4 regions of the Ensifer sp. Root954 genome follow, and region 1 is predicted to be linked to each of the others. Evidence: predicted binding sites of a transcription regulator. Region 1 holds the regulator's gene; each other region holds the start of a gene.
The links. The regulator PhoB, encoded in region 1, activates phosphate uptake and scavenging genes when phosphate is short. The targets are predictions, from matches to a motif close to TGTCATNNANCTGTCAT.
Positions count from the first base shown of each region.

Region 2: the regulator PhoB is predicted to act here: its motif matches at 3,078-3,094, upstream of ASE71_RS33600 (DUF47 domain-containing protein).
Region 3: the regulator PhoB is predicted to act here: its motif matches at 1,761-1,777, upstream of ASE71_RS12860 (DUF1868 domain-containing protein).
Region 4: the regulator PhoB is predicted to act here: its motif matches at 2,589-2,605, upstream of ASE71_RS13465 (alkaline phosphatase D family protein).

Region 1 covers NZ_LMJM01000052.1:214,219-219,730, forward strand. The annotation lists gene ASE71_RS31575 (aspartate aminotransferase family protein) at 1-370, opposite strand, end outside; gene ASE71_RS31580 (GcrA family cell cycle regulator) at 792-1,313, shown strand; gene phoB (phosphate regulon transcriptional regulator PhoB) at 1,384-2,067, opposite strand; gene phoU (phosphate signaling complex protein PhoU) at 2,270-2,983, opposite strand; gene pstB (phosphate ABC transporter ATP-binding protein PstB) at 3,034-3,849, opposite strand; gene pstA (phosphate ABC transporter permease PstA) at 3,863-5,185, opposite strand; gene pstC (phosphate ABC transporter permease subunit PstC) at 5,182-5,512, opposite strand, start outside.
Region 2 covers NZ_LMJM01000052.1:619,944-625,455, forward strand. The annotation lists gene ASE71_RS33590 (serine hydrolase) at 1-1,356, shown strand, start outside; gene ASE71_RS33595 (inorganic phosphate transporter) at 1,406-2,410, opposite strand; gene ASE71_RS33600 (DUF47 domain-containing protein) at 2,410-3,054, opposite strand; gene recF (DNA replication/repair protein RecF) at 3,258-4,382, shown strand; gene ASE71_RS33610 (molybdopterin-synthase adenylyltransferase MoeB) at 4,410-5,171, shown strand; gene ASE71_RS33615 (GNAT family N-acetyltransferase) at 5,179-5,512, shown strand, end outside.
Region 3 covers NZ_LMJM01000022.1:179,015-184,526, reverse strand. The annotation lists gene rpmF (50S ribosomal protein L32) at 2-187, opposite strand; gene ASE71_RS12865 (glutathione S-transferase family protein) at 333-980, opposite strand; gene ASE71_RS12860 (DUF1868 domain-containing protein) at 977-1,711, opposite strand; gene mtgA (monofunctional biosynthetic peptidoglycan transglycosylase) at 1,814-2,587, opposite strand; gene ASE71_RS12850 (polyprenyl synthetase family protein) at 2,733-3,647, shown strand; gene hisC (histidinol-phosphate transaminase) at 3,652-4,707, shown strand; gene ASE71_RS12840 (LysE family translocator) at 4,790-5,431, shown strand; gene ispG (flavodoxin-dependent (E)-4-hydroxy-3-methylbut-2-enyl-diphosphate synthase) at 5,460-5,512, opposite strand, start outside.
Region 4 covers NZ_LMJM01000022.1:298,882-304,393, forward strand. The annotation lists gene ASE71_RS13450 (hypothetical protein) at 1-205, opposite strand, end outside; gene ASE71_RS36415 (hypothetical protein) at 447-608, shown strand; gene ASE71_RS13460 (amidase) at 1,097-2,407, opposite strand; gene ASE71_RS13465 (alkaline phosphatase D family protein) at 2,671-4,236, shown strand; gene typA (translational GTPase TypA) at 4,438-5,512, shown strand, end outside.

The DNA.
Region 1 (5,512 bases):
CGTGGAACTTCTCCGGGTGGCCCTTGGAGAAGTGGTAACGCCGTGCCGTCTTGATGGCGCATTCCAGCGCTTCCGCGCCCGAATTGGTGAAGAAGACCTTGTCGGCAAAGGTCACCGCCGTCAGCCGGCGGCCGAGGCTTTCCTGGCCCGCAATTTCATAAAGGTTGGACAGGTGCCAGACCTTGTCGGCCTGCGCCTTCAGCGCTTCGACCAGGTGCGGGTGCGCGTGGCCGAGCGAGTTCACGGCAACGCCGGCACCGAAATCGAGATAACGCGTGCCGTCTTCAGCGATCAGCCAGGCGCCCTCTCCTCGCTCGAAACGCAACGGCGCGCGCATGTAGGTATCGTAAAGCGGCGTGGTTGCAGTCATGCGAGGCTCTCCTTCACTCCAGATCGACATCGATCCCGCGCCTCACGCGGGCCGATAAAAATCAAAAATGCCGCCTTTCGGCGGCGCAGGCACTATTCCCATTTCGCGCTGCAATGTCAACAAAACCAAGCCTTGCAGCGCAACATGAAGGGTCGATTCCTGGCAGCAGAAAAATCGTCCGGGAGGGCTTGCAAAAATGCAACGCTGGCCGAGCAAGTTGGGGAAAACTACGAAATCGATTCGGCCTGATTCCCGGGACTCTTGCCACAGAGTCCAGCGGTCAGTACGTTAACATTCAATTACTAGACGCATGCGGCGGACCTAGTCACCAAAAGAGTTATCGCGTTTGCAACCCCGGGGTTTAGCCGGGGTGCGGTGAGGGATTCTGCCATCCCCAACGCTGAGAACGGAGAGTGCAGAAATGAACTGGACTGACGAGCGGGTGGAGAAACTGAAGAAGCTTTGGTCCGAGGGCCTGAGCGCAAGCCAGATCGCGGCACAGCTCGGCGGCGTCAGCCGTAACGCTGTCATCGGCAAGGTTCACCGCCTGAGCCTGCCAGGTCGCGCCAAGGCCGGTGGCAGCACCACGACGGCGGCCCGTCCGAAGCGCCCGACTTCGGCACCGCGCGCGCCGAACTACGCTTCGCGCGTTTCGACCCGCCCGGTTGCACGCGCGGCCGGCGCTGTCGTTCTGAAGGAAGAAATCGAAGTCGATCTCGTTGCCGAGCAGGATTTCAGCACCCGCACCGACGTTGTCGTGCCGATGTCGCGCCGCCTCGAGCTGACCCAGCTCACCGAGCGCACCTGCAAGTGGCCGATCGGCGACCCGCTGAAGGAAGAGTTTCACTTCTGCGGCAACGATTCCCCGGAAGCCTCGCCTTACTGCACCTTCCATGCGCGGCTGGCCTACCAGCCGTCGGGGGAGCGCCGCAGGGCCCGCTAAGAAGCTGGACCGCATTGATAAAGGAAGGGGCCGATCGGCCCCTTTTTTTTGTTGGCGACTTTCAGACCGCTCAGCTTTCGAGCGAATAGCCGGCGCCGCGAACGGTGCGGATGACGTCGGGCATGTTCGAGAAGTTCAGAGCCTTGCGCAGACGACCGACATGCACGTCGACGGTGCGCTCGTCGACATAGATGTCATGACCCCAGACGCCATCCAGAAGCTGCGAGCGAGAGAAGACGCGGCCCGGCGAGGACATGAGGAACTCCAGAAGACGGAACTCGGTCGGGCCGAGGCGCACTTCGCGGCTGCGGCGATGAACGCGGTGGGTCTCGCGGTCGAGTTCGATGTCGCCGCAGCGAAGCAGCGTCGAGAGCACCTCGGGCTTTGCCCGGCGCAGCATCGCCTTGACACGCGCCATCAGCTCCGGCGTCGAGAAGGGCTTGACCACGTAGTCGTCGGCACCGGTCGCCAGACCCCGGACGCGCTCGCTTTCCTCGCCGCGCGCCGTCAGCATGATGATCGGCAGACGTTCGGTCTCCGGACGCTGGCGCAGCCGACGGCAAAGTTCAATGCCGGAAACACCGGGCAGCATCCAGTCGAGGATAAGCAGGTCGGGCAGCCGCTCCTGAAGCCGGATCTCCGCCTCGTCGCCCCGCAGGATCGTATCGACGTCGAAGCCCTCGGCTTCCAGATTGTAACGCAGCAGAACGCTCAGCGCCTCTTCGTCTTCGACTACGGCGATTTTTGGCAACATCAGGTAACGTCTCCTTACCGCGGGCGGCCTTTGGGCTCATCGGCCCGGCCGGCGCTCAGACACTCTAAATCTGGAGCACATCCGCCGTTTTCAAAGGCGGGGCGAAAACCACATGCTTCAGATACAGGAATTCGGGGCCGCGACCGAAGCCGCGACCGGATCAGATTTCAAAGGGCATGCATGCTTACGGCGCGCTTGGCGCTCAGTCGTTGACCGAGCCCAGCGTCGACGTGGTGTCATCCTTCGGACGCTCGCCTTCCGGCTGAGCACCCGTCGCCATGTAATAGATCGTCTCAGCGATATTGGTCGCGTGGTCGCCGATGCGCTCGATGTTCTTGGCGCAGAACAGAAGATGCGTGCAGGGCGTGATGTTGCGCGGATCTTCCATCATGTAGGTCAAGAGCTCGCGGAACAGCGAGGTGTAGATCGCGTCGATCTCCTCGTCACGCTCGCGGATGCTGTTGGCCTTTTCCGGCGAGCGCGAGGCGTAGACGTCGAGCACTTCCTTGAGCTGGACGAGAGCGAGCTCTGCCAGATGCTCGAGGCCACGGGCGAGCTTGCGCGGAATGCCGGAGCCGGCGACCGCGATCACGCGCTTGGCGGTGTTCTTGCCGAGGTCGCCGACGCGTTCCAGATCGGAGGCGATGCGGATCGACCCCATGATCTCACGCAGGTCGGCGGCGACCGGCTGACGCTTGGCGATCGTGACGATCGCCTTCTCACCGATCTGGCGCTCGGCGTCGTCGAGGACGGTGTCGTCCGAGATCACCTTCTGTGCGAGAGCCAGGTCGGAGTTGACCAGCGCGCGAACGGACTCGGCGACCATCTGTTCGGCGAGGCCGCCCATCTCCGAGATGCGGCGCGTCAGGTACTTCAGTTCTTCGTCATAGGCGGACATGATATGCATGGACATGATCGTCGATCCTTACGGGCGCTTTGCAGTTACTGTTGCAGCCTTATGCGGCCTCAGCCGAAGCGGCCCATGATGTAATCCTGGGTGCGCTGGTCATCCGGATTGGTGAACATCTTGTCGGTGTCGTTCTCCTCGACGAGATTGCCGAGGTGGAACATGGCGGTGCGCTGCGAAACGCGGGCGGCCTGCTGCATCGAGTGGGTCACGATGACGATCGTGAAGTTCGTGCGCAGCTCGTGGATGAGCTCTTCGACCTTGGCGGTCGCGATCGGATCGAGAGCCGAGCACGGCTCGTCCATGAGGATGACTTCCGGGCTGACGGCGACGGCACGCGCGATGCAGAGGCGCTGCTGCTGACCACCGGAAAGGCCGGTGCCGGGCTCCTGCAGACGATCCTTTACCTCGTTCCACAGACCGGCCTTCTGCAGGCTGGTCTCGACCACTTCGTCAAAGTCGGCCTTGGTGCGGGCAAGGCCGTGAATCCGCGGGCCGTAGGCGACGTTGTCGTAGATCGACTTCGGGAACGGGTTCGGCTTCTGGAAGACCATGCCGACGCGGGCGCGAAGCTCGACGACGTCGATCGTCGGGTCGTAGATGTCGTCCTCGTCGAGCGTGATCTTGCCGGTGACGCGGCAGTTCTCGATCGTGTCGTTCATGCGGTTCAGCGTGCGCAGGAAGGTCGACTTGCCGCAACCCGAAGGACCGATCAGCGCCGTGACCGTGTTCTCGCGGATGTTGAGGTTGACGTCGAAAAGCGCACGCTTCTCGCCGTAATAGACCGACACATCCTTGCCGATCATCTTGTAGGGCACGGTGTTCATTTTCTGATCCAGAGCCTTCTCGACTGCTGCTTCTGACATGATGTTCATAGTAATTACCTCACTACCAGCGGCGCTCAAAGCGACGTCGCAACAGAATGGCTCCAAGGTTCATGACGACCAGGAAGATGAGAAGAATGATGATTGCGCCGGAGGTGCGCTCGACGAAGGCGCGCTCCGCCTCATTGGCCCACATGTAGATCTGCACCGGCAGTGCCGTCGACGGTTCCATCGGCGAACCGGGAAAATCGACGACGAAGGCGACCATGCCGATCAGGAGCAGCGGCGCGGTTTCACCAAGCGCGTGGGCAAGACCGATGATGGTGCCGGTCAGGATGCCCGGCATCGCCAGCGGCAGCACGTGGTGGAAGATGGTCTGCATCTTCGACGCACCGAGACCGAGGGCCGCCGAGCGGATCGACGGCGGGACCGCCTTCAACGCCGCACGGGTGGCGATGATGATCGTCGGCAGGGTCATCAACGTCAGCACGAAGCCGCCGACGACGGCTGCCGAGCGCGGCATGCCGGCGAAGTTGATGAAGACGGCGAGACCCAGGAGGCCGTAGACGATCGACGGAACGGCCGCGAGGTTGTTGATGTTGACCTCGATCAGGTCGGTCAGCCGGTTCTTCGGCGCAAACTCCTCGAGGTAGATCGAGGCGGCGACGCCGATCGGAAGCGACAGCACCAGCACGATCAGCATCATGTAGAGCGAGCCGAGGGCAGCGACGCCGACGCCTGCCGCTTCGGGACGACTGGAGGCGCCGAAGGTGAAGATGCCGGTGTTGAAGCTCTTCTTCAGGATGCCGGCGCTCGCCAGCTCGTTCATCCAGGTCACCTGCTGGTCCTTGACCTTGCGCTTGCCCTCATCGACCGAGAGATCGATCTGGCCCTTGAAGGCGGAGTCGATGTTGGCCTCGGCCAGCAGCGTGACAGGAACCGTCTTGCCGATGATCGACGGGTCGGCGGCGACCATGTCGCGCAATAGCGTGCGGGAGCTCGCGGAAACCATGTCGGTCGCCTGCTTGACCTGCGGCCGCTTGGTGGCGTCGATGCCGAGCTGCTTGACGAGCGCGTCGCGCACCAACAGCGGATAGTTGGCGGTCATCAGCACCTTGCCGTCGGTCGCGCGTTCGCCTTTGGGGTCGATGACCTTTTCGGTGAATTCGATCGGCAGCGTAATCGTCGTCTGCTGGAATGCGGTGTAGCCGTTGGAAAAGACGGTCCACAGCAGCAATGCCAGGAAGAAGAGACCGGTGCTGATCGCGGCCATGCCGTAGAAGCGGAACCGGCGTTCGGCAGCATAGCGACGCTTGATGCCGATATCGCGCTTGGCGGATGCGGGACGGGCGGAGATCCGGACGGTCGGGGAAGCGATGTCGGTCATTCGTACTGTTCCCGGTATTTGCGCACGATGTAGAGCGCGTAAATGTTGAGGCCGAGCGTGATGACGAAGAGCGTGATGCCCAGTGCGAAGGCCACCAGCGTCTGCGGCGAGGTGAACTCGAGGTCACCTGTCAGCTGGTTGACGATCTTAACGGTCACCGTCGTCATCGGCTCGAAGGGATTGATCTGCATGCGGGCCGCCACACCGGCTGCCAGCACCACGATCATGGTCTCGCCGACGGCGCGCGAGGCGGTGAGCAGCAGCGCGCCGACGATGCCCGGGAGGGCTGCCGGAAGGATCACCTTCTTGACCGTCTCCGAGCGGGTG
Region 2 (5,512 bases), 410 kb from region 1:
ATGGCGCTTGGCACCAACGCTCACGCAAGTCCGCTTCCCGCTCCCACCGACGCAGAAATTCAGGAGATCCTGGCCGACCGGATCGACAAGCAGCAGCAGTCGATCGGCATCGTCGTCGGTATCATCGATGCCAATGGCCGGCGCATCATCGCGCACGGCCATCCGGCCAAAGGCGACCCGCGCCCCGTCGACGGGCAGACCGTGTTCGAGATCGGCTCGGTCACCAAGGTCTTTACCGCGCTGCTGCTGGCCGATGCGATGGAGAAAGGCGCACTCAGCCTTGGCACACCCGTCGCCACGCTTCTTCCCGAGAGCGTGATCATGCCCGAGGACAAGCAGACGCCGATCACGCTCGGCGACCTCGCAACGCACATGTCCGGCCTGCCGCGATTGCCCAGCAATCTGGTGCCGGCCGACATGAGCAATCCCTATGCCGGCTACGACGCGGCGAAGCTCTATGCTTTCCTCTCCAGTCACAAGCCGCAGCGCCGCCCCGGCGTCGAGCATGAATACTCCAATCTCGGCGCCGGGCTTCTCGGCCACGCGATCGCCTTGAAGGCCGGGGTCTCCTATGAAGACCTCGTCGTCAGCCGTATTGCCGTTCCCCTCGGCATGAAGGACACGGCGATCACGCAGCAGCCCGACTGGGCCGAACGCCGGGCAACGGGCCACGATGCGGCCATGGAGCCGGTGAGCGATTGGGATCTCGACGCGCTGCAGGGTGCAGGCGCCCTGCGCTCGACCGTGGACGATCTCCTGCTTTTCCTTGAGGCGGCCATGGGAAAGACGGCATCGCCGCTCGCTCCCGCCTTCAGCACGCTGCTGTCGATCCGACAACCGCTCGGCAACGGCGATGGCGACCAGCAGGCGCTCGGCTGGGTCGTCTCGGGCAAGGGCGACGAGCAGTTCATCTGGCACAATGGGGGAACCGGCGGCTATAGATCCTTCGTCGGCTACCGTCCGTCGACGGGTGTCGGCGTGGTCGCCCTGTCGAATGCGTCGACCGACGTCGGCGTCGACGACATCGGCCGCCATCTGCTCAATCGCAACGCGCCGCTTGCGCCGCCGATCGTCAAGCGCACTGCCATAGTGATCGACCCGGCGCGCTATGATGCCTATGTCGGCACCTACAGGCTGGCGCCCGACTTCGAACTCACGATCTTTCGGGATGGCGATAGTCTGTTTGCCCAGGCGACCGGGCAGGACCGGCTCGGAATCCTTCCGGAGGCCGAGCACCGCTTCTTTACGAAGCTCATCGATGCCCAGATCAGCTTCACGCTCAAAGGCGACCGTGCCGAAAGCCTGACCTTGCACCAGGGTGGGCAGAGCAGCCCTGCGCCTCGGGTCTCGAAATGACGGGCGCCTCCCGCCTGCTTATGAGGGCGGGAGACGATTTCCTGATCGATCAGAACAGCAGATCGATGGTGAAGTAGGCGAGCGCCGAAATCGCCGCTGCGGCGGGCATGGTGATGAACCAGGCAATGACGATATTGCCGGCAAGCCCCCAGCGCACGGCCGAAACGCGACGCGCAGCACCAACGCCGATGATCGCTCCGGTGATGGTGTGCGTCGTCGAGACCGGGATGCCGAGCCAGGTGGCGGCAAAGAGCGTGATCGCTCCGCCGGTCTCGGCGCAGAAGCCCTGCATCGGATTGAGCCTGGTAATCTTCGAGCCCATGGTGTGGACGATGCGCCAACCGCCGAACAGCGTGCCGAGCGCGATCGCCGCCTGGCAGGTGATCACCACCCAGAACGGCACATAGAACTCCGAGCCGAGATAGCCTTGCGAGTAGAGCAGCACCGCGATGATGCCCATGGTCTTCTGCGCGTCGTTGCCGCCATGGCCGAGCGAATAGAGCGAGGCCGAGACGAACTGCATGACGCGGAAGGTGCGGTCGACGGCAAAGGGCGTCTGGCGCACGAAGATCCACGAAACGATCAGCACCAGCATGAGCGCCAGGAAAAAGCCGATCGCCGGCGACATGAAGATGGCGCCCACGGTCTTCAAAAGGCCGGTCCAGACGATCGAACTGAAACCGGTGCTCGCAAGACCGGCGCCGACGAGGCCGCCGATCAGCGCGTGCGACGAACTCGACGGGATGCCGAAGAGCCAGGTGACGATGTTCCAGACGATCGCGCCGATCAGCGCCGAGAAAATCACCAGCGGCGTGACGATGCCGGGATCGATGATGCCCTTGCCCAGCGTCTCGGCCACGTGCAGGCCGAAGAACAGGAAGGCGATGAAGTTGAAGAAGGCCGCCCACATGACGGCATATTGCGGCCGGAGCACCCGTGTCGAGACGATCGTCGCGATCGAGTTGGCGGCGTCGTGCAGACCGTTCAGGAAGTCGAAGAACAGCGCGATGCCGATCAGCCCGACGAGCAACGGAAAGGCGAGCGTCGCATCCATCAGACGTTCTCGATCACGATGCCGCTGATTTCATTGGCGACGTCCTCGAAGCGGTCGACGACCTTTTCGAGCTCGCCATAGATCTCGCTGCCGATGATGTAGGCCATCGGATTGCTGGCGCCGTGGCGGCGGAACAGGTCCTTGAGGCCCTGTTCGTGCAGTTCGTCGGAACGGCCCTCGATGCGGGTGACCTCTTCGGCGATCGCGATCAGGCGGTCGTGATTGGCGCCGATCCTATCGAGCAGCGGAATGGCCTCGGCGATCAGGTGCGCGGCCTTGACGACCGTGGTGCCCATTTCGCGCATGCCGGGATCGAAGCTCTTCTGTTCGTAAAGGCGGATCGTCTTGACGGTCTTGTGCATCATGTCGATGGCATCATCCATCGACTGGATCAGATCCTTGATGTCGCCGCGGTCGAAGGGCGTGATAAAGGACCGGCGCACGGCCAGCAGCACCTCGGCGGTGATGTGGTCCGCCTCATCCTCGAGCGCGACGATCCGGTCGCAGTGTTTTTCCAGATCGTCGCCGCCAGCGAGAACCTTGTCGAGCGCATCGGCAGCACCGACGACGGTGCGCGAATGTTTTGCGAAGAGGTCGAAGAAGCGATCCTCGCGGGGAAGAAGTTTGCGGAACCAGGCCAGCATCACACGTATATCCATCTGTGGATTGTCATGCGGCTGTCATATTTCACTAGGTCCTTTATGAAAAGCACCGAATCAAAGGGGTTTGTCGCCTTTCCCCTGTCGATATCGGCCTATCTTGCACGATATGGCGACGCGTCCCATTTCGCCTTGCCTTGGCAGGCGCTTTCGTCCTAGCTGCGCCCAACGTCGAATCCGGACTGCCGATGCCAAACAAGGTCTTTCTCAACCGCCTGAAGCTTACGGAGTTCCGCAACTATGCGGCCCTCTCGCTTGAGCTCGATCAGCGCCATGTGGTGCTGACGGGGGAGAACGGCGCCGGCAAGACCAACCTCATGGAAGCGGTCTCTTTCCTTTCGCCCGGCCGCGGCCTCAGGCGCGCAGCCTATGCGGACGTGACCCGGGTCGGTGCCGGCGACGGGTTCTCGGTCTTTGCGGAAGTCGAGGGCATGGAGGGAACCGTCGAGATCGGCACCGGGACTGCCGGCGTCACGGAAGGGCAATCCCGGCGGCTGCGGCTGAATGGAACACCGGCAGCGACCGTCGACGAACTGACCGATCACCTGCGCGTCCTCTGGCTGACGCCATCGATGGATGGGCTCTTTACCGGGCCTTCGGCCGACCGGCGGCGTTTCCTCGATCGTCTTGTACTGTCGCTCGATCCGGAGCACGGCCGTCGCGCCAGCGAATTCGACCGGGCGATGCGCAGCCGCAACCGGCTGCTCGGTGAATTCCGCCCGGACCCTTCCTGGCTGACGGCGATCGAAAAGGAAATGGCTGGTCTCGGCGTCTCCATGGCGCTGGCGCGGCAGGAAATGCTCGGTCTGTTGACGGCGCTGGTCGAGCGCACTGTCGATGAAAACGTCTTTCCCTCGGCACGCCTGGCATTGTCGGGCTTTCTCGACGACGAGGGCCATCGTCCGGCCTTTGATCTGGAAGAACAATATCTGACGATGCTGCGTGATGGGCGTCCGCGCGACGCCGCGGCGGGGCGCACGCTCGACGGGCCGCACCGGAGCGACCTGCTCGTGCGTCACCGCGAGAAGGACATGGAGGCTGCACGCTGCTCGACCGGGGAGCAGAAGGCGCTGCTCGTCGGCCTGGTGCTGGCGCATGCGCGCCTCGTCGGCGACATGACCGGCCACGCGCCGATCCTGCTGCTCGACGAGATCGCCGCCCATCTCGACGTCAACCGGCGCGCCGCTCTGTTCGATCTCGTCGACGGCCTTGGCGGCCAGGCCTTCATGACCGGGACGGACCAAGCGATGTTCGAGGCGCTGGGCGAACGCGGCCGCTTTCTGACGGTTTCGCACGGCAGTGTTACGGGATAAGCAGAGGTCACCGAGGAGGATTTTGCCATGACCGGTGAGAACAAGCTCGACCAATCGGAGATCACCCGCTACGCCCGCCATATCGTGCTGCCGGAGATCGGGGGTGCCGGGCAACAAAGGCTGAAGGCGGCCCGTGTTCTGGTGATCGGGGCCGGCGGGCTCGGCGCTCCAGTGCTCGTCTATCTTGCCGCCGCCGGCATCGGCCGGATCGGCATCGTCGACGACGATGCGGTCGCGCTTTCCAACCTGCAGCGGCAGATCATCCACCGCACGGAAGACATCGACCGCGCCAAGGTCGAGCGGGCCGCCGAGGCGATCACCGCCCTCAACCCGCACGTCGGCGTCGACGAACACAGGCTCAGGCTCAACCCCGACAATGCCGAGGCGCTTTTCCGCCAATATGACCTGGTGATCGACGGCTCGGACAATTTCGATACGCGCTATCTCGCCGCCGATACGGCGGCAGCGGTCGGCATTCCGCTGGTGACCGGCGCCGTCGGCCGCTTCGACGGATCGCTGACGGTGCTGATGCCCTACAGCGCCGGCGCCGATGGACGGCCGAACCCCTCCTATCGCGATCTCTTTCCCGAGCCGCCGCCGGCCGGTGTCGTGCCCTCCTGCGCGGAGGCCGGCATCGTCGGCGCGCTGACTGGCGTCATCGGCACCTTGCAGGCGATGGAGGCAATCAAGGTGATCGCCGGCTTCGGCGAGCCGCTGGTCGGACGGCTGCTGATGTATGACGCGCTGACGGCACAGTTCAACACCATCCGCTATCGCCGCAGAGCATAGGCCGACCATGGTGCAGATCTTTCACATCGACGAAGCATTCGACCGCTACGAGGAACTGCTGGCGCTGATCCTTGGCGCCTTCTCCTACATGGACGGGCGGATCGACCCGCCGTCGTCGGCGCATGCATTGAACATCGAGTTGCTCCGGCAGAAGATCGTTGACGAGATCGCCTTCGGCGTCCGCGACGGCGAAAGGCTCGTCGGCTGCATCTTCTGCAAACCGGAGGACGATTGCCTCTATATCGGCAAGCTTGCCGTCGCGCCTGAGACGCAAGGAAAGGGTATCGGTCGGCTGCTGCTCGCCGAAGCGGAGGCGACGGCGCGTGCGCTGAAGCTGCCGG
Region 3 (5,512 bases), on a different contig from region 1:
CTTATGCGCTTTCCTTCGGGGTCAGAACCTGACGGCCACGGTACATGCCGGTCTTCAGGTCGATGTGGTGCGGGCGACGCAGTTCGCCGGAGTTCTTGTCTTCGACGTAGGTCGGGGTCTTCAGAGCGTCAGCCGAACGGCGCATGCCACGCTTGGACGGGCTCGTTTTTCTTTTAGGTACAGCCATTTCATTCTCCACTTATCGGGCAAACACTGTTCAGCAGCCGAAATGGCCGTGTAAAACAGATGTTAATCACGGAAATTTGGCGCGCTTATACATGGACAACTGCCGTTTGACCAGTCCCCACGGGCAATTTTTCGACTCGACCTTTTCAGACCTCGTCTTCGGCGACGACCCACGGCTCTGCGCGGGCGGCCTCCTCCCATTTCAGGAACGCCGGATGTGCCTTCACGCGGTTCATGTAGCCGAGCGTTTCTCGATCCGCAACGAGATCGTAGACGTCGAAGCGGTTAACCACAGGCGCGTACATCGCATCGGCCGCGCTGAAGGACCCGAAGAGGAACGGGCCACCGGAACGCGCAAGCGCCTCCGTCCAGATCTGCTCGATACGTGCCACGTCCGCGCGGACGTCCGCGCCAACGTCCAGCGCCTGCTTTGGCCGACGGATGTTCATCGGGCAGGCACCACGCAGAGCGCGAAAACCGGACAGCATCTCCATCGAATAGCTGCGCGCCCGGGCGCGCGCCTGAGGGTCGGCCGGCCACAGCCCGGCGTCGGGAAAGAGTTCGGCGACATATTCGATGATCGCCAGCGATTCCCAGATAAGCAGGTCCCCGTGGCGCAGCAGCGGCACCTTTCCGGTCGGCGAGATCGCCCGGATCTCCGGATTGCCGGCGGCGAAATCGAACGGAATGACCACGTCCGAGAAATCGATGCCGACTGCCGTCATCGCGATCCATGGCCGCATCGACCAGGACGAATAGTTCTTGTTGCCGACATAGAGTGTAAGTCCGGTCATTTCTGTTCCTTGATTGCTGGTCTCTCCGAGAAAACGATCAGTTCCTCGAAATGGTTCATGTCCTCGAACGAGCAGAAGGCCGGCGGATCGAGCGCGATCACCGGCGCCTGCTCGCGCAGAAAAGCGAGCTGCTCGTCCAGCATCGCCTGCCAGCGCGGCAGCGCCGCATCGTCGAGCCAGTCGACGGGGTAAGCATAGGTGATGTGGAATTGGTAGTCGTCATGATCCGGATGGCGATAGCCGAAGGCTTCCGCGAAAGCGTCGCGCCAGGCCTTGAGACAGGCGCGGTCGGCGGCACCGTCGCCTTCGAGCGCAAGGCCCGTCGGCGTGATCTCGGTCACGCGGGCGCGGAACTGCTCCAGCGGCGCAAAATGCGCAAGCCGTTCGCAATAGTGCGCCGTCATCACCTCGATCGGCGTATCGAGCGGCATGTCGGCCGGCCAGTAAGGGAGCTTCCGGCGGTGTTCGATGATGCCCTGGAAGATCGTCATGTGCAGGCTGGACGGGTGGGTAAAGGCGAACTGCCCCGCCTCGGGCATCGCCATCACCCGGTCGCGCACCGCAAGCACGGCGGCCTCGGACGGCGATCCGGCGGCAACGTGAGACACAACCGTGTTGCCCGGTTCCGAAAGGAACTGGCCTTCGGTGTTGTAGCGCGTTCCGAGATGTCTCGGCGGGGCATCGTTGGCGCTGCGGCCAAGGGCGAGAAGCGAGGGGGAAATCAAGGTCATGGAGCAATCGGGCCTTTCGAAGGGAGAGAGGCCCAGATGGCAGAACTCTACAACGCGAGCATGACATCGCCCGACGAGCCCATCCAATGAAAAGGTCTGATCCTAATTATAAAGGCAGGTGATGTAACCGCCGGAGCGGCTGGCGCGGCGCTCGATCAGGTTCGCCAGACGCTTGAGACCGCGGCCTGGTTTTCCGGCGTTGCGCTCCTTCGGATTGGGCAGCGACACCGCAAGCAGCGCCGCCTGCCGGCGCGAGAGCTTCGACGCCGAAACCCCGAAATGATGGCGGGCGGCCGCCTCGATACCATAGATCCCGTCGCCCCATTCGGCGATGTTCAGATAGATCTCCATCATCCGCCGCTTGCTCCACACGAAGTCGGCGGCGACCGCCAGCGGCAGTTCCATGCCCTTGCGCAGGAAGGAGCGACCGTTCCAGAGATAGAGGTTCTTGACCGTCTGCATCGGAATGGTGCTCGCGCCGCGGGTCGATTCCCCTTCGAGCGCATCCTCGACCACGCCCCGCATCTGGCCCCAGTCGACGCCGTCATGCGCGCAAAACTGCCCGTCCTCCGACATCATCACCGACTGCACCAGAACCGGGGCGATATCATCGAACTCGACCCATTGCCGATCGTAGCCGCGCAGCAGCACGAGATCGCGCAGCATGAGCGTCGAGACGGGATGGATGAACTCCACCAGGTAGAGAACGATCAGCGCGTAAGGAAGGACGAGAAAGCCCAGAACAGCCAGGAGGATCTGGCGGCGACGCGTGCGCAACGTCCGGCGAAGCGAAGACCAGCGACTGGAAGGCAATTCGCCCTCCTCGCGCGCTTCCGGAACGACGTTCGCGGCCTGACTGTTCACCTCGCTGTCCATCCGCTTCTCTTAGTGCATGCGCAGGCAGAGTTGAACGGGCTTTCTGGCAAAAGGCAAGGCGCGGAGAAGGCTGTCCCAGGGAAAGCGCGCGGCTGCGACACGAATCCCCGTTGAAAGCCCTCTTCGCCCATGTCAAAGAGCGCGCATGAGCCAGGACACATCGCCTTTTACCCGTCGCCTCGCCACCAATGCCCGCACCGTCGAGGGTCTGCTGGAACGTCTGCTCGGCCAGACGACGGAAGCCGACGAAATCGCCCGGCCGGCAAACCTGCTCGCGGCCATGCGCCACGGCGTGCTGAACGGCGGCAAGCGTCTGCGCCCCTTCCTGGTGATCGAATGCGCCGATCTGCTCGGCGGCAATCGCGATGCGGCCTTGCGCGTCGGCGCGGCACTCGAATGCGTGCATTGCTATTCGCTGGTCCATGACGACCTGCCGGCGATGGACGACGACGACATGCGCCGCGGCCAGCCGACCGTGCACAGGGCCTTCGACGAGGCGACGGCGATTCTTGCCGGCGACAGCCTGCTGACCTTTGCCTTCGACATCATCGCAGCACCCGAAACAGCGCTTTCGGATGCGCAGAAGGTGGAGCTGGTCCTGGCGCTCGGACGCGCCGCCGGCCACGGCGGCATGGCCGGCGGACAGGCGCTCGACCTGGCCGCGGAAAAGTCGCCACCGGACGAGGCCGGGATCGTCACGCTGCAGGCGATGAAGACAGGTGCCCTGATCCGATTTGCCTGCGAGGCTGGCGCCATCGTCGCCGGCGCCGCGAAGGAGGACCGCGCGCGGCTTCGCGCCTTCGGCGAAAAGATCGGCCTTGCCTTCCAGCTTGCCGACGACCTGCTCGACCTTACCGCGGATGCGGAGACCATGGGCAAGGCAACCGGCAAGGACGCCGCCCGTGGCAAGGGCACGCTGGTCGCGCTCAACGGCCAGACCTGGGCGGAAGACCGGCTGGAGCAACTGGTCGTCGAAGCCGAAGCGCTGCTTGCGCCCTATGGAGCGCGCTCGGCCATTCTCGTCGAAGCCGCCCGTTTCATCGCCAATCGCAGGAGCTAGATCCATGAGCAAATACTGGTCGCCGATCGTCTCCAAGCTGAAGCCCTACGTGCCTGGCGAACAGCCGCGCATCGCCAACCTGGTGAAGCTCAACACCAACGAATGCCCCTACGGTCCGTCTGAGAAGGTGCTCGACGCGATCGCCGCGGCAGCGAGCAGCGATCTTCGCCTTTATCCGGACCCGCTGGCGCTGAAGCTGCGCCAGGCCATCGCCGTACGCTATGGCGTGACCGCCGAAGAAGTCTTCGTCGGCAACGGCTCGGACGAGGTGCTGGCGCACATCTTCGCCGGCTTGCTGAAGCACGACGCGCCGCTGCTCTATCCGGATATCTCCTACAGCTTCTATTCGACCTATGCGCGGCTCTTCGAGATCGACACGGTCGAGATCCCGCTCAGCGATCGCTTCGAGATCGATCTCGCCGACTACGACCGACCCTGCGGCGCGATCATCCTGCCGAACCCGAATGCCCCGACCGGCATCGCTTTGCCGCTCGCCGACATCAAGCGGCTGGTCGCAAGCCATCCGGACCAGCCCGTCGTCATCGACGAGGCCTATGTCGATTTCGGCGGCCAGTCGGCCGCAGAACTGGTTTCGAAATACGAGAACCTCTTGGTGGTCCAGACCTTCTCCAAGTCGCGCGCACTTGCGGGCTTGCGCGTCGGCTTCGCCATTGGCCAGCGCCCGCTGATCGAGGCGCTGGAGCGGGTGAAGGACAGCTTCAACTCCTATCCGCTCGGCCGCCCGGCCCAGGCCGGCGCCATCGCCGCGATCGAGGATGAAGCCTGGTTCGAGGACACTCGCGCCAAGATCATCGCGTCGCGCGACCGGCTCACGGCCGAACTGACAGCGCGCGGCTTCGAGGTGCTGCCTTCGTCGGCAAACTTCGTTTTCGCACGGCATCCCGGCCATCGCGGAGAAACGCTGATGAAGGCGCTCCGCGAGCGCGCCGTGCTGGTGCGCCATTTCGCCAAGCCGCGCATCTCCGATTTCCTGCGCATCACCATCGGCACCGATGCCGAATGCGCGCGCCTGATCGAGGCGCTAGACGAGATCCTCTAAGTTGTCTCGGTGACATTTTCGCCGTTTCAAACAAGCGATGGACTGATCTAGCCTCCGGCGACCGAGCCGGAGCTTGTCTTACATGTTCGACCTGACGCCCTATCTGCCGCAGCTTCTCATTGCCTGGACCGCCTATCTGATCGCGACCGCATCGCCGGGGCCGGCGATCCTGGCGATCATCACCACCTCGGTCAGCCAGGGACGAAAGGCGGGCCTGGCGCTTGCCCTTGGCGTTCTGACGGGAAGTTACACCTGGGCAATGCTGACGGCCTCCGGTCTCTCGGCGCTGATCCGCGCCTATGGCCACGCGATCATCGTGCTCAAGATCGCCGGCGCCTGCTATCTCTTCTGGCTCGCCTATAACGCGCTACGCGCCGCCATGCGCAGCGACAAGAGCGCGATCGTACCGACGGCAAAGGTGCAGACCTCGCTGAAGCGGCTCTATCTCAAGGGGCTCGGCATCCACCTGACGAACCCCAAGGCGATCTTCTCCTGGATCATGCTGGTGTCACTCGGCATGCCCGCGGGCGCGCCGGTCGGCGTTACCGCCACTTTTATCGGCGGCTGCATGGTCTTGGGTCTGATGACCTTCTGCGGCTTTGCGATCGTCTTCTCGCTCACGCCGGTACACCGCGCTTATCTCAAGTCCAGGCGGTTGATCGAGAGCCTGATGGCCGGCTTCTTCGCCTTTGCCGGCTTCAAGCTGCTGACATCACGGCTCTGAGGCCACAGCGTGGACAAAGCGCGGCTGCTTACTCAGCGGCCGCCTGGCCGCGGCCGTAGCGCTTCTCGATATAGTCGGAAA
Region 4 (5,512 bases), on a different contig from region 1:
ACGTTTCACGCTCGGTGGGGCTTGCCTTGGTCCAGGAATTCTTGAGCTTGTCGAGGCGCGTGCGCTCGTCCTTAAGCCCTGCCGCGATAAGCGCCTTGCGCAGTGACGGGATGCGCCCGGCGATCAGATCCGCGTGGATGTCGGGAAAATCGAGTTTCAGGCGCTGCACGTCCGCGGTTTCGTCGCTCTTGGTTTTCTTCGACATGCTCATTCCCGCGTCGTTCGTCGGCGACATGCTCTAGCGTGCTCGTGCGCCCGGCGCGAGCGAAATAGGTCGCTATCCTCTATCCTTTGTCCGTCGACCCCGTTAGGGAGCGCATGGAGAATAACGCGACGCTGCGTGCTGTGCCCTTCGCCTGATGTCATGCATCCAGCTTTACGCAAGTCCCTTCGCCTATAGTCACCTCAATGGCCGGGATGTGACACGGCGAATGAAGGACAATGATATGTCAAACGATATCGAGCATTACCGCGACCCATCCGACAGGATGGTTGCCCTCTATCTCGCGAACAATGACGGCGACGAACTGACCGATGTCTTGGTCGCCGCGCTTGAAGATGCCTTCCGCATCCTCCGTGACGAGATCTCCGGCGAAACGATGCATTGAGCGGAGCGCGTCTCCTCCACGAACTATTTTTCGAACGTAATCCACCATCGGTTGCGAATCGAATCAGGGATGTCCTGTTCTGACCGGGTTCCAATCGGCGATGCGGCGGATGTCGGGAGAATTCGCGGCCACGTATCGCTTGCGCTAGGGGAGACGCACAAGCATGACATTTTCTATCTGGCATACGGTCATAGCGCTGCTGATTATCGGCGTACCGGTCTGGCTGATCCTTCGGGCCTCGAAGCGCTCACGCTAAAGCGCGTCGCAGATCAAGTCTGCTTCATCGCATATCGCTGTCGCAAAATCGGCGCGCACATCGCTCGGCATGTTTGGCGCATCAAGGCGCGAGCGATTGGCCGTAGAGAACAAGGCGTTGCGGAGTTCCGATTTCAACGGGATCCATGCCCGCTTGATGTCCTTCGACGACGACTGCCGAACCGGCCTGCTTGCAGGCTGGTGTTTCATTCGATGACCATCGGGCGCGCCGTTCAAGCTTCCTGAAGCAGCGCCTGGGCTGAAAGGGCTGACGCCAGTACGGTCGCATCGGTTCCGTTTCTCCCAACCAGCATCAGTCCGGCCGGCCGCACAAGGCCCGGCATCGGCAGGGTGATAGCGGTGAGATCGAACTGGTTGGCGACCTGGCAGTTGCGCAGCAGCAGGCTCTCGACGCGGTCGTATTCCGCCGCGTCGATGTCGACGCTTGCGATGGACACGGCCGCAATCGGCGTCGTCGGCAGTGCGATGAGATCGTAGGGCGAGAGCCGCTCGTCCATGGCGGCGGCGAGCGCATGCCGGGTTTGCAGCAGGGCCGAGATCGCCGCGTCGGGCACCAAAAGGCGGCGGCGAAGCGAGAACTTGACCCTTTCGTCGACTGGGGCGGCCGCATCACCCAGCCATCCGGCGTGGATACGGCTTGCCTCCAGGCCCGCAACCGAGCCGATCCGCGTCGCTTCGCCGAGCTTCTCGATCAAGTCATCGATGGTGCAGTCGACGATCTTGGCACCCGCTTTGGCCAGTCGGTCGAGGCTTGCCGCAAAGGCGTCGGCGACTTCGGGGGAGAGGTCTTCAAACAGCCTGCCACGTGGGATGCCGATACGAAGATCTGCGACAGGACGGGCGACAAGCGGCCTTGGCTGCTCGCCGGCCATCACAGCATCGGTCGCTGCACAATCGGCCACGGTCCGGGCGAGCGGTCCGAGCGAATCCAGAACCGGCGAGAGCGGAAAGGCGCCATCGAGCGGGATGCGGTTCGCCGTCGGCTTGAAGCCGACGATGCCGTTCAGCGCCGCGGGGATGCGGATCGAGCCACCGGTATCTGAACCGATGGCAATGTCACAGGTGCCTTCTGCTGTCGACACGCCAGCGCCCGAGGATGAACCGCCGGGGATCAGGCTTTCGTCGGTGGCGTTGCCGGGTACCGGGTAGTGCGGATTGAGGCCGATGGCCGTAAACGCGAATTCGGTCATATGCGTCTTGCCGATAATGACTGCACCGGCAGCCCGCAGCCGCTGGACAACGAGCGCGTCTTTTTGGGCCGGCGGCGCGTCGCGGCGGATGATGGAGCCGGCAAGCGTCGGTTCGCCGGCGATATCCAACAGGTCCTTGATTGAAACGATCTTGCCGTCGAGCGGCCCAAGGCCGTCCCCCGCCTGCCGGCGGCGGTCGGCCGCGTCTGCCTCGCTCCGCGCGCGCTCTTCGTAGAGCCGGACAAAAGCCTTTTGCTCGTGCCGACGATTGTTGAGCCGGCTCAGGATCTGTTCCAGGCGGTCGCGGACGGAGACGTTGGCGGCATGGGACACGATGATCACCTGTCGATTTCTGTGGCCACCGAACGGGGGCAGGAGGCGGGTTCGTTGCCCGGATTCACCAAGGCCAACGCTGATCGCCTTTGATAACAGCATTGGCAGCGTTTGCCATCGTCCCATTGTCGCCGCGGCCAGCTCCGGCCTTCACCGAACTGTCGCCAAACCGTTCAAATAGTTTCATGCGCCTGTTACGTCGCTGACACCCAGATGACCAAAGGTCCGGCACGCGCGGTGGCGCTGCCGAATCGGAGGTCTGTTTGGCCGATATCCTCAAGACGCTTTCGAGGCGTTCTTTCCTGCTTTCCGCCGGTGCCGCGGGCTTCGTGGCCTCATCCGGTCTTGCGACACCCTTTTATGCACGCGGCTACGGCCGGCCGGAATTCATTCACGGCGTGCAATCGGGCGATGTCGATACGTCCTCCGGCATGATCTGGACACGGGTGGATCGCCCGTCGAAGGTGTCGGTCGAATACTCGACCACCGAGAGCTTCTCCAACCCCCTTCGCCTTTCCGATCTGACGGCGACGCCGCAGACGGATTGCGCGATCAAATGTTCGCTCGACGGGCTGCTGCCGGACCAGGATATCTTCTACCGCTTCACCGCCACGGATCTCTACGACGTCAACCGCGTCTCCGCGCCGGTCACCGGCCGGTTTCGCACCGCCCCCTTGCGCAAGCGCTCGATCCGCTTCGTCTGGTCCGGCGACACGGCCGGGCAGGGCTGGGGCATTGATGATGTCGGCATGAAGACCTATTCGACCATGCGCCAGCACGAGCCGGACTTCTTCATTCATTCCGGTGACACGATCTATGCCGATAACCCGATCCCTGACGAGATAGCGCTACGTGATGGCGGTGTCTGGAAGAACCGCGTGGTGACGCATGAGAAGCGCGACGTGGCGCGGACGCTGGAAGAATATCGCGGGCAATGGAAATACAATCTGCTCGACGAGCATGTGCGGCAACTCAACGCCGTGTGCCCCACTTTCTATCAATGGGACGACCACGAGGTGCTGAACAACTGGTCGGCCTCGACCGACCTGCGCGACGACGCGCGCTATCCGGAAAAGGATGTTGCCGTCTATGCGGAGCGGGCGGCGCGGGCGTTCAACGAGATGACGCCGATCCGCATGCCGGCAACGCAGCCCGGCCGCATCTTCCGCAAGATCGGCTATGGTCCGTTGCTCGACGTGTTCTTCGTTGACCTCAGATCCTATCGCGGCGCCAACCAGGGAGAAGACGGCGGCGGCGCCCTGTTCGGCTGGCGGCAGGTCGACTGGCTTAAGCGCGAACTTGCTGCCTCGCGGGCCACCTGGAAGGTGATCGCCTGCGACATGCCGATCGGTCTCGTCGTCTGGGACGATTACACCAACCGGCGCGGTTCGGACGCGATCGCCAATGGCGACAACGGTCCGCCCGCGGGGCGCGAACGCGAATTTGCCGATCTCCTGCGCTTCGTCCGCGACAACGGCATCGACAACCTCGTCTGGCTGACGGCGGACGTGCACTACACCGCCGCGCATCACTACGATCCGGGGCGCGGCGCATTCAAGGATTTCACGCCGTTCTGGGAGTTCGTGTCCGGTCCACTGCATTCCGGCACCTATGGGCCGAAGGAGCTCGACATGACCTTCGGGCCGGAGGTTCGCTTCATCAAGGCATCCGGCGGCGGCATCGACCAGAACCTGCCGCCATCGGCTGGTCTGCAGTTTTTCGGCATCGTCGATATCAACGGCCAGACGCAGCAGATGACGGTGCGGCTGATGGACCGGCAGGACCAGGAACTCTGGCGCGTGACGCTCGATCCGGCCGCAATTGCATGAGGAATTCGGTCGCGGCCAACAGCTTTGCAAACGGCGTTCGTGAGACCCCTGACGAGTGCAAACCCATGGCCTACCGGCATTTGAACACGACGCTCATGCGCGCGCCCCCCTTTCGCAATCGCAAAAAAACCTGTATGAGCGCGACCATTGAAAAAGCGGCGTGGCCCATCGGGGCTTGCCCTGAACCTTCCGAGACGAAAAATGAGCATTCGTAACATCGCGATTATCGCGCACGTCGACCATGGGAAAACGACCCTTGTTGACGAGCTCCTGAAGCAGTCGGGCTCGTTCCGCGAAAACCAGCGCGTTGCCGAACGCGTCATGGACTCCAACGACATCGAAAAAGAACGCGGCATCACCATCCTCGCCAAGGCGACTTCGGTCGAATGGAAGGGCGTGCGCATCAACATCGTCGACACCCCCGGCCACGCCGACTTCGGCGGTGAAGTCGAGCGCATCCTGTCGATGGTGGACGGCGCTATCGTTCTCGTCGACGCTTCCGAGGGCCCGATGCCGCAGACGAAGTTCGTCGTCGGCAAGGCGCTGAAGGTCGGCCTGAAGCCGATCGTCGCGATCAACAAGATCGACCGCCCGGACGGCCGCCACGAAGAAGTCATCAACGAAGTCTTCGACCTCTTCGCCAACCTCGACGCCTCTGACGAGCAGCTCGACTTCCCGATCCTCTACGGTTCGGGCCGCGATGGCTGGATGAACGTCAACCCGGAAGGTCCGAAGGACCAGGGCATGGCGCCGCTGCTCGACCTGGTGCTGCAGCACGTGCCGGAGCCGACGGTTGCCGAAGGCCCGTTCCGCATGATCGGCACGATCCTCGAAGCCAACCCCTTCCTCGGCCGCATCATCACCGGTCGCGTTCACTCGGGCACCGTCAAGCCGAACCAGGCCGTCAAGGTTCTCGGCCAGGATGGCAAGCTGCTTGAAACCGGCCGTATCTCGAAGATCCTCGCCTTCCGCGGCATCGAGCGTCAGCCGATCGAAGAAGCACAGGCAGGCGACATCGTTGCGATCGCCGGCCTTACCAAGGGCACCGTCGCCGACACCTTCTGCGATCCGTCGGTCGCCGAAGCGCTGACCGCGCAGCCGATCGACCCGCCGACCGTCACCATGTCCTTCATCGTCAACGACAGCCCGCTTGCCGGCACCGAAGGCGACAAGGTCACGAGCCGCGTCATCCGCGACCGCCTGTTCAAGGAAGCCGAAGGCAACGTTGCGCTGAAGATCGAAGAATCCTCGGAAAAGGACTCCTTCTTCGTATCGG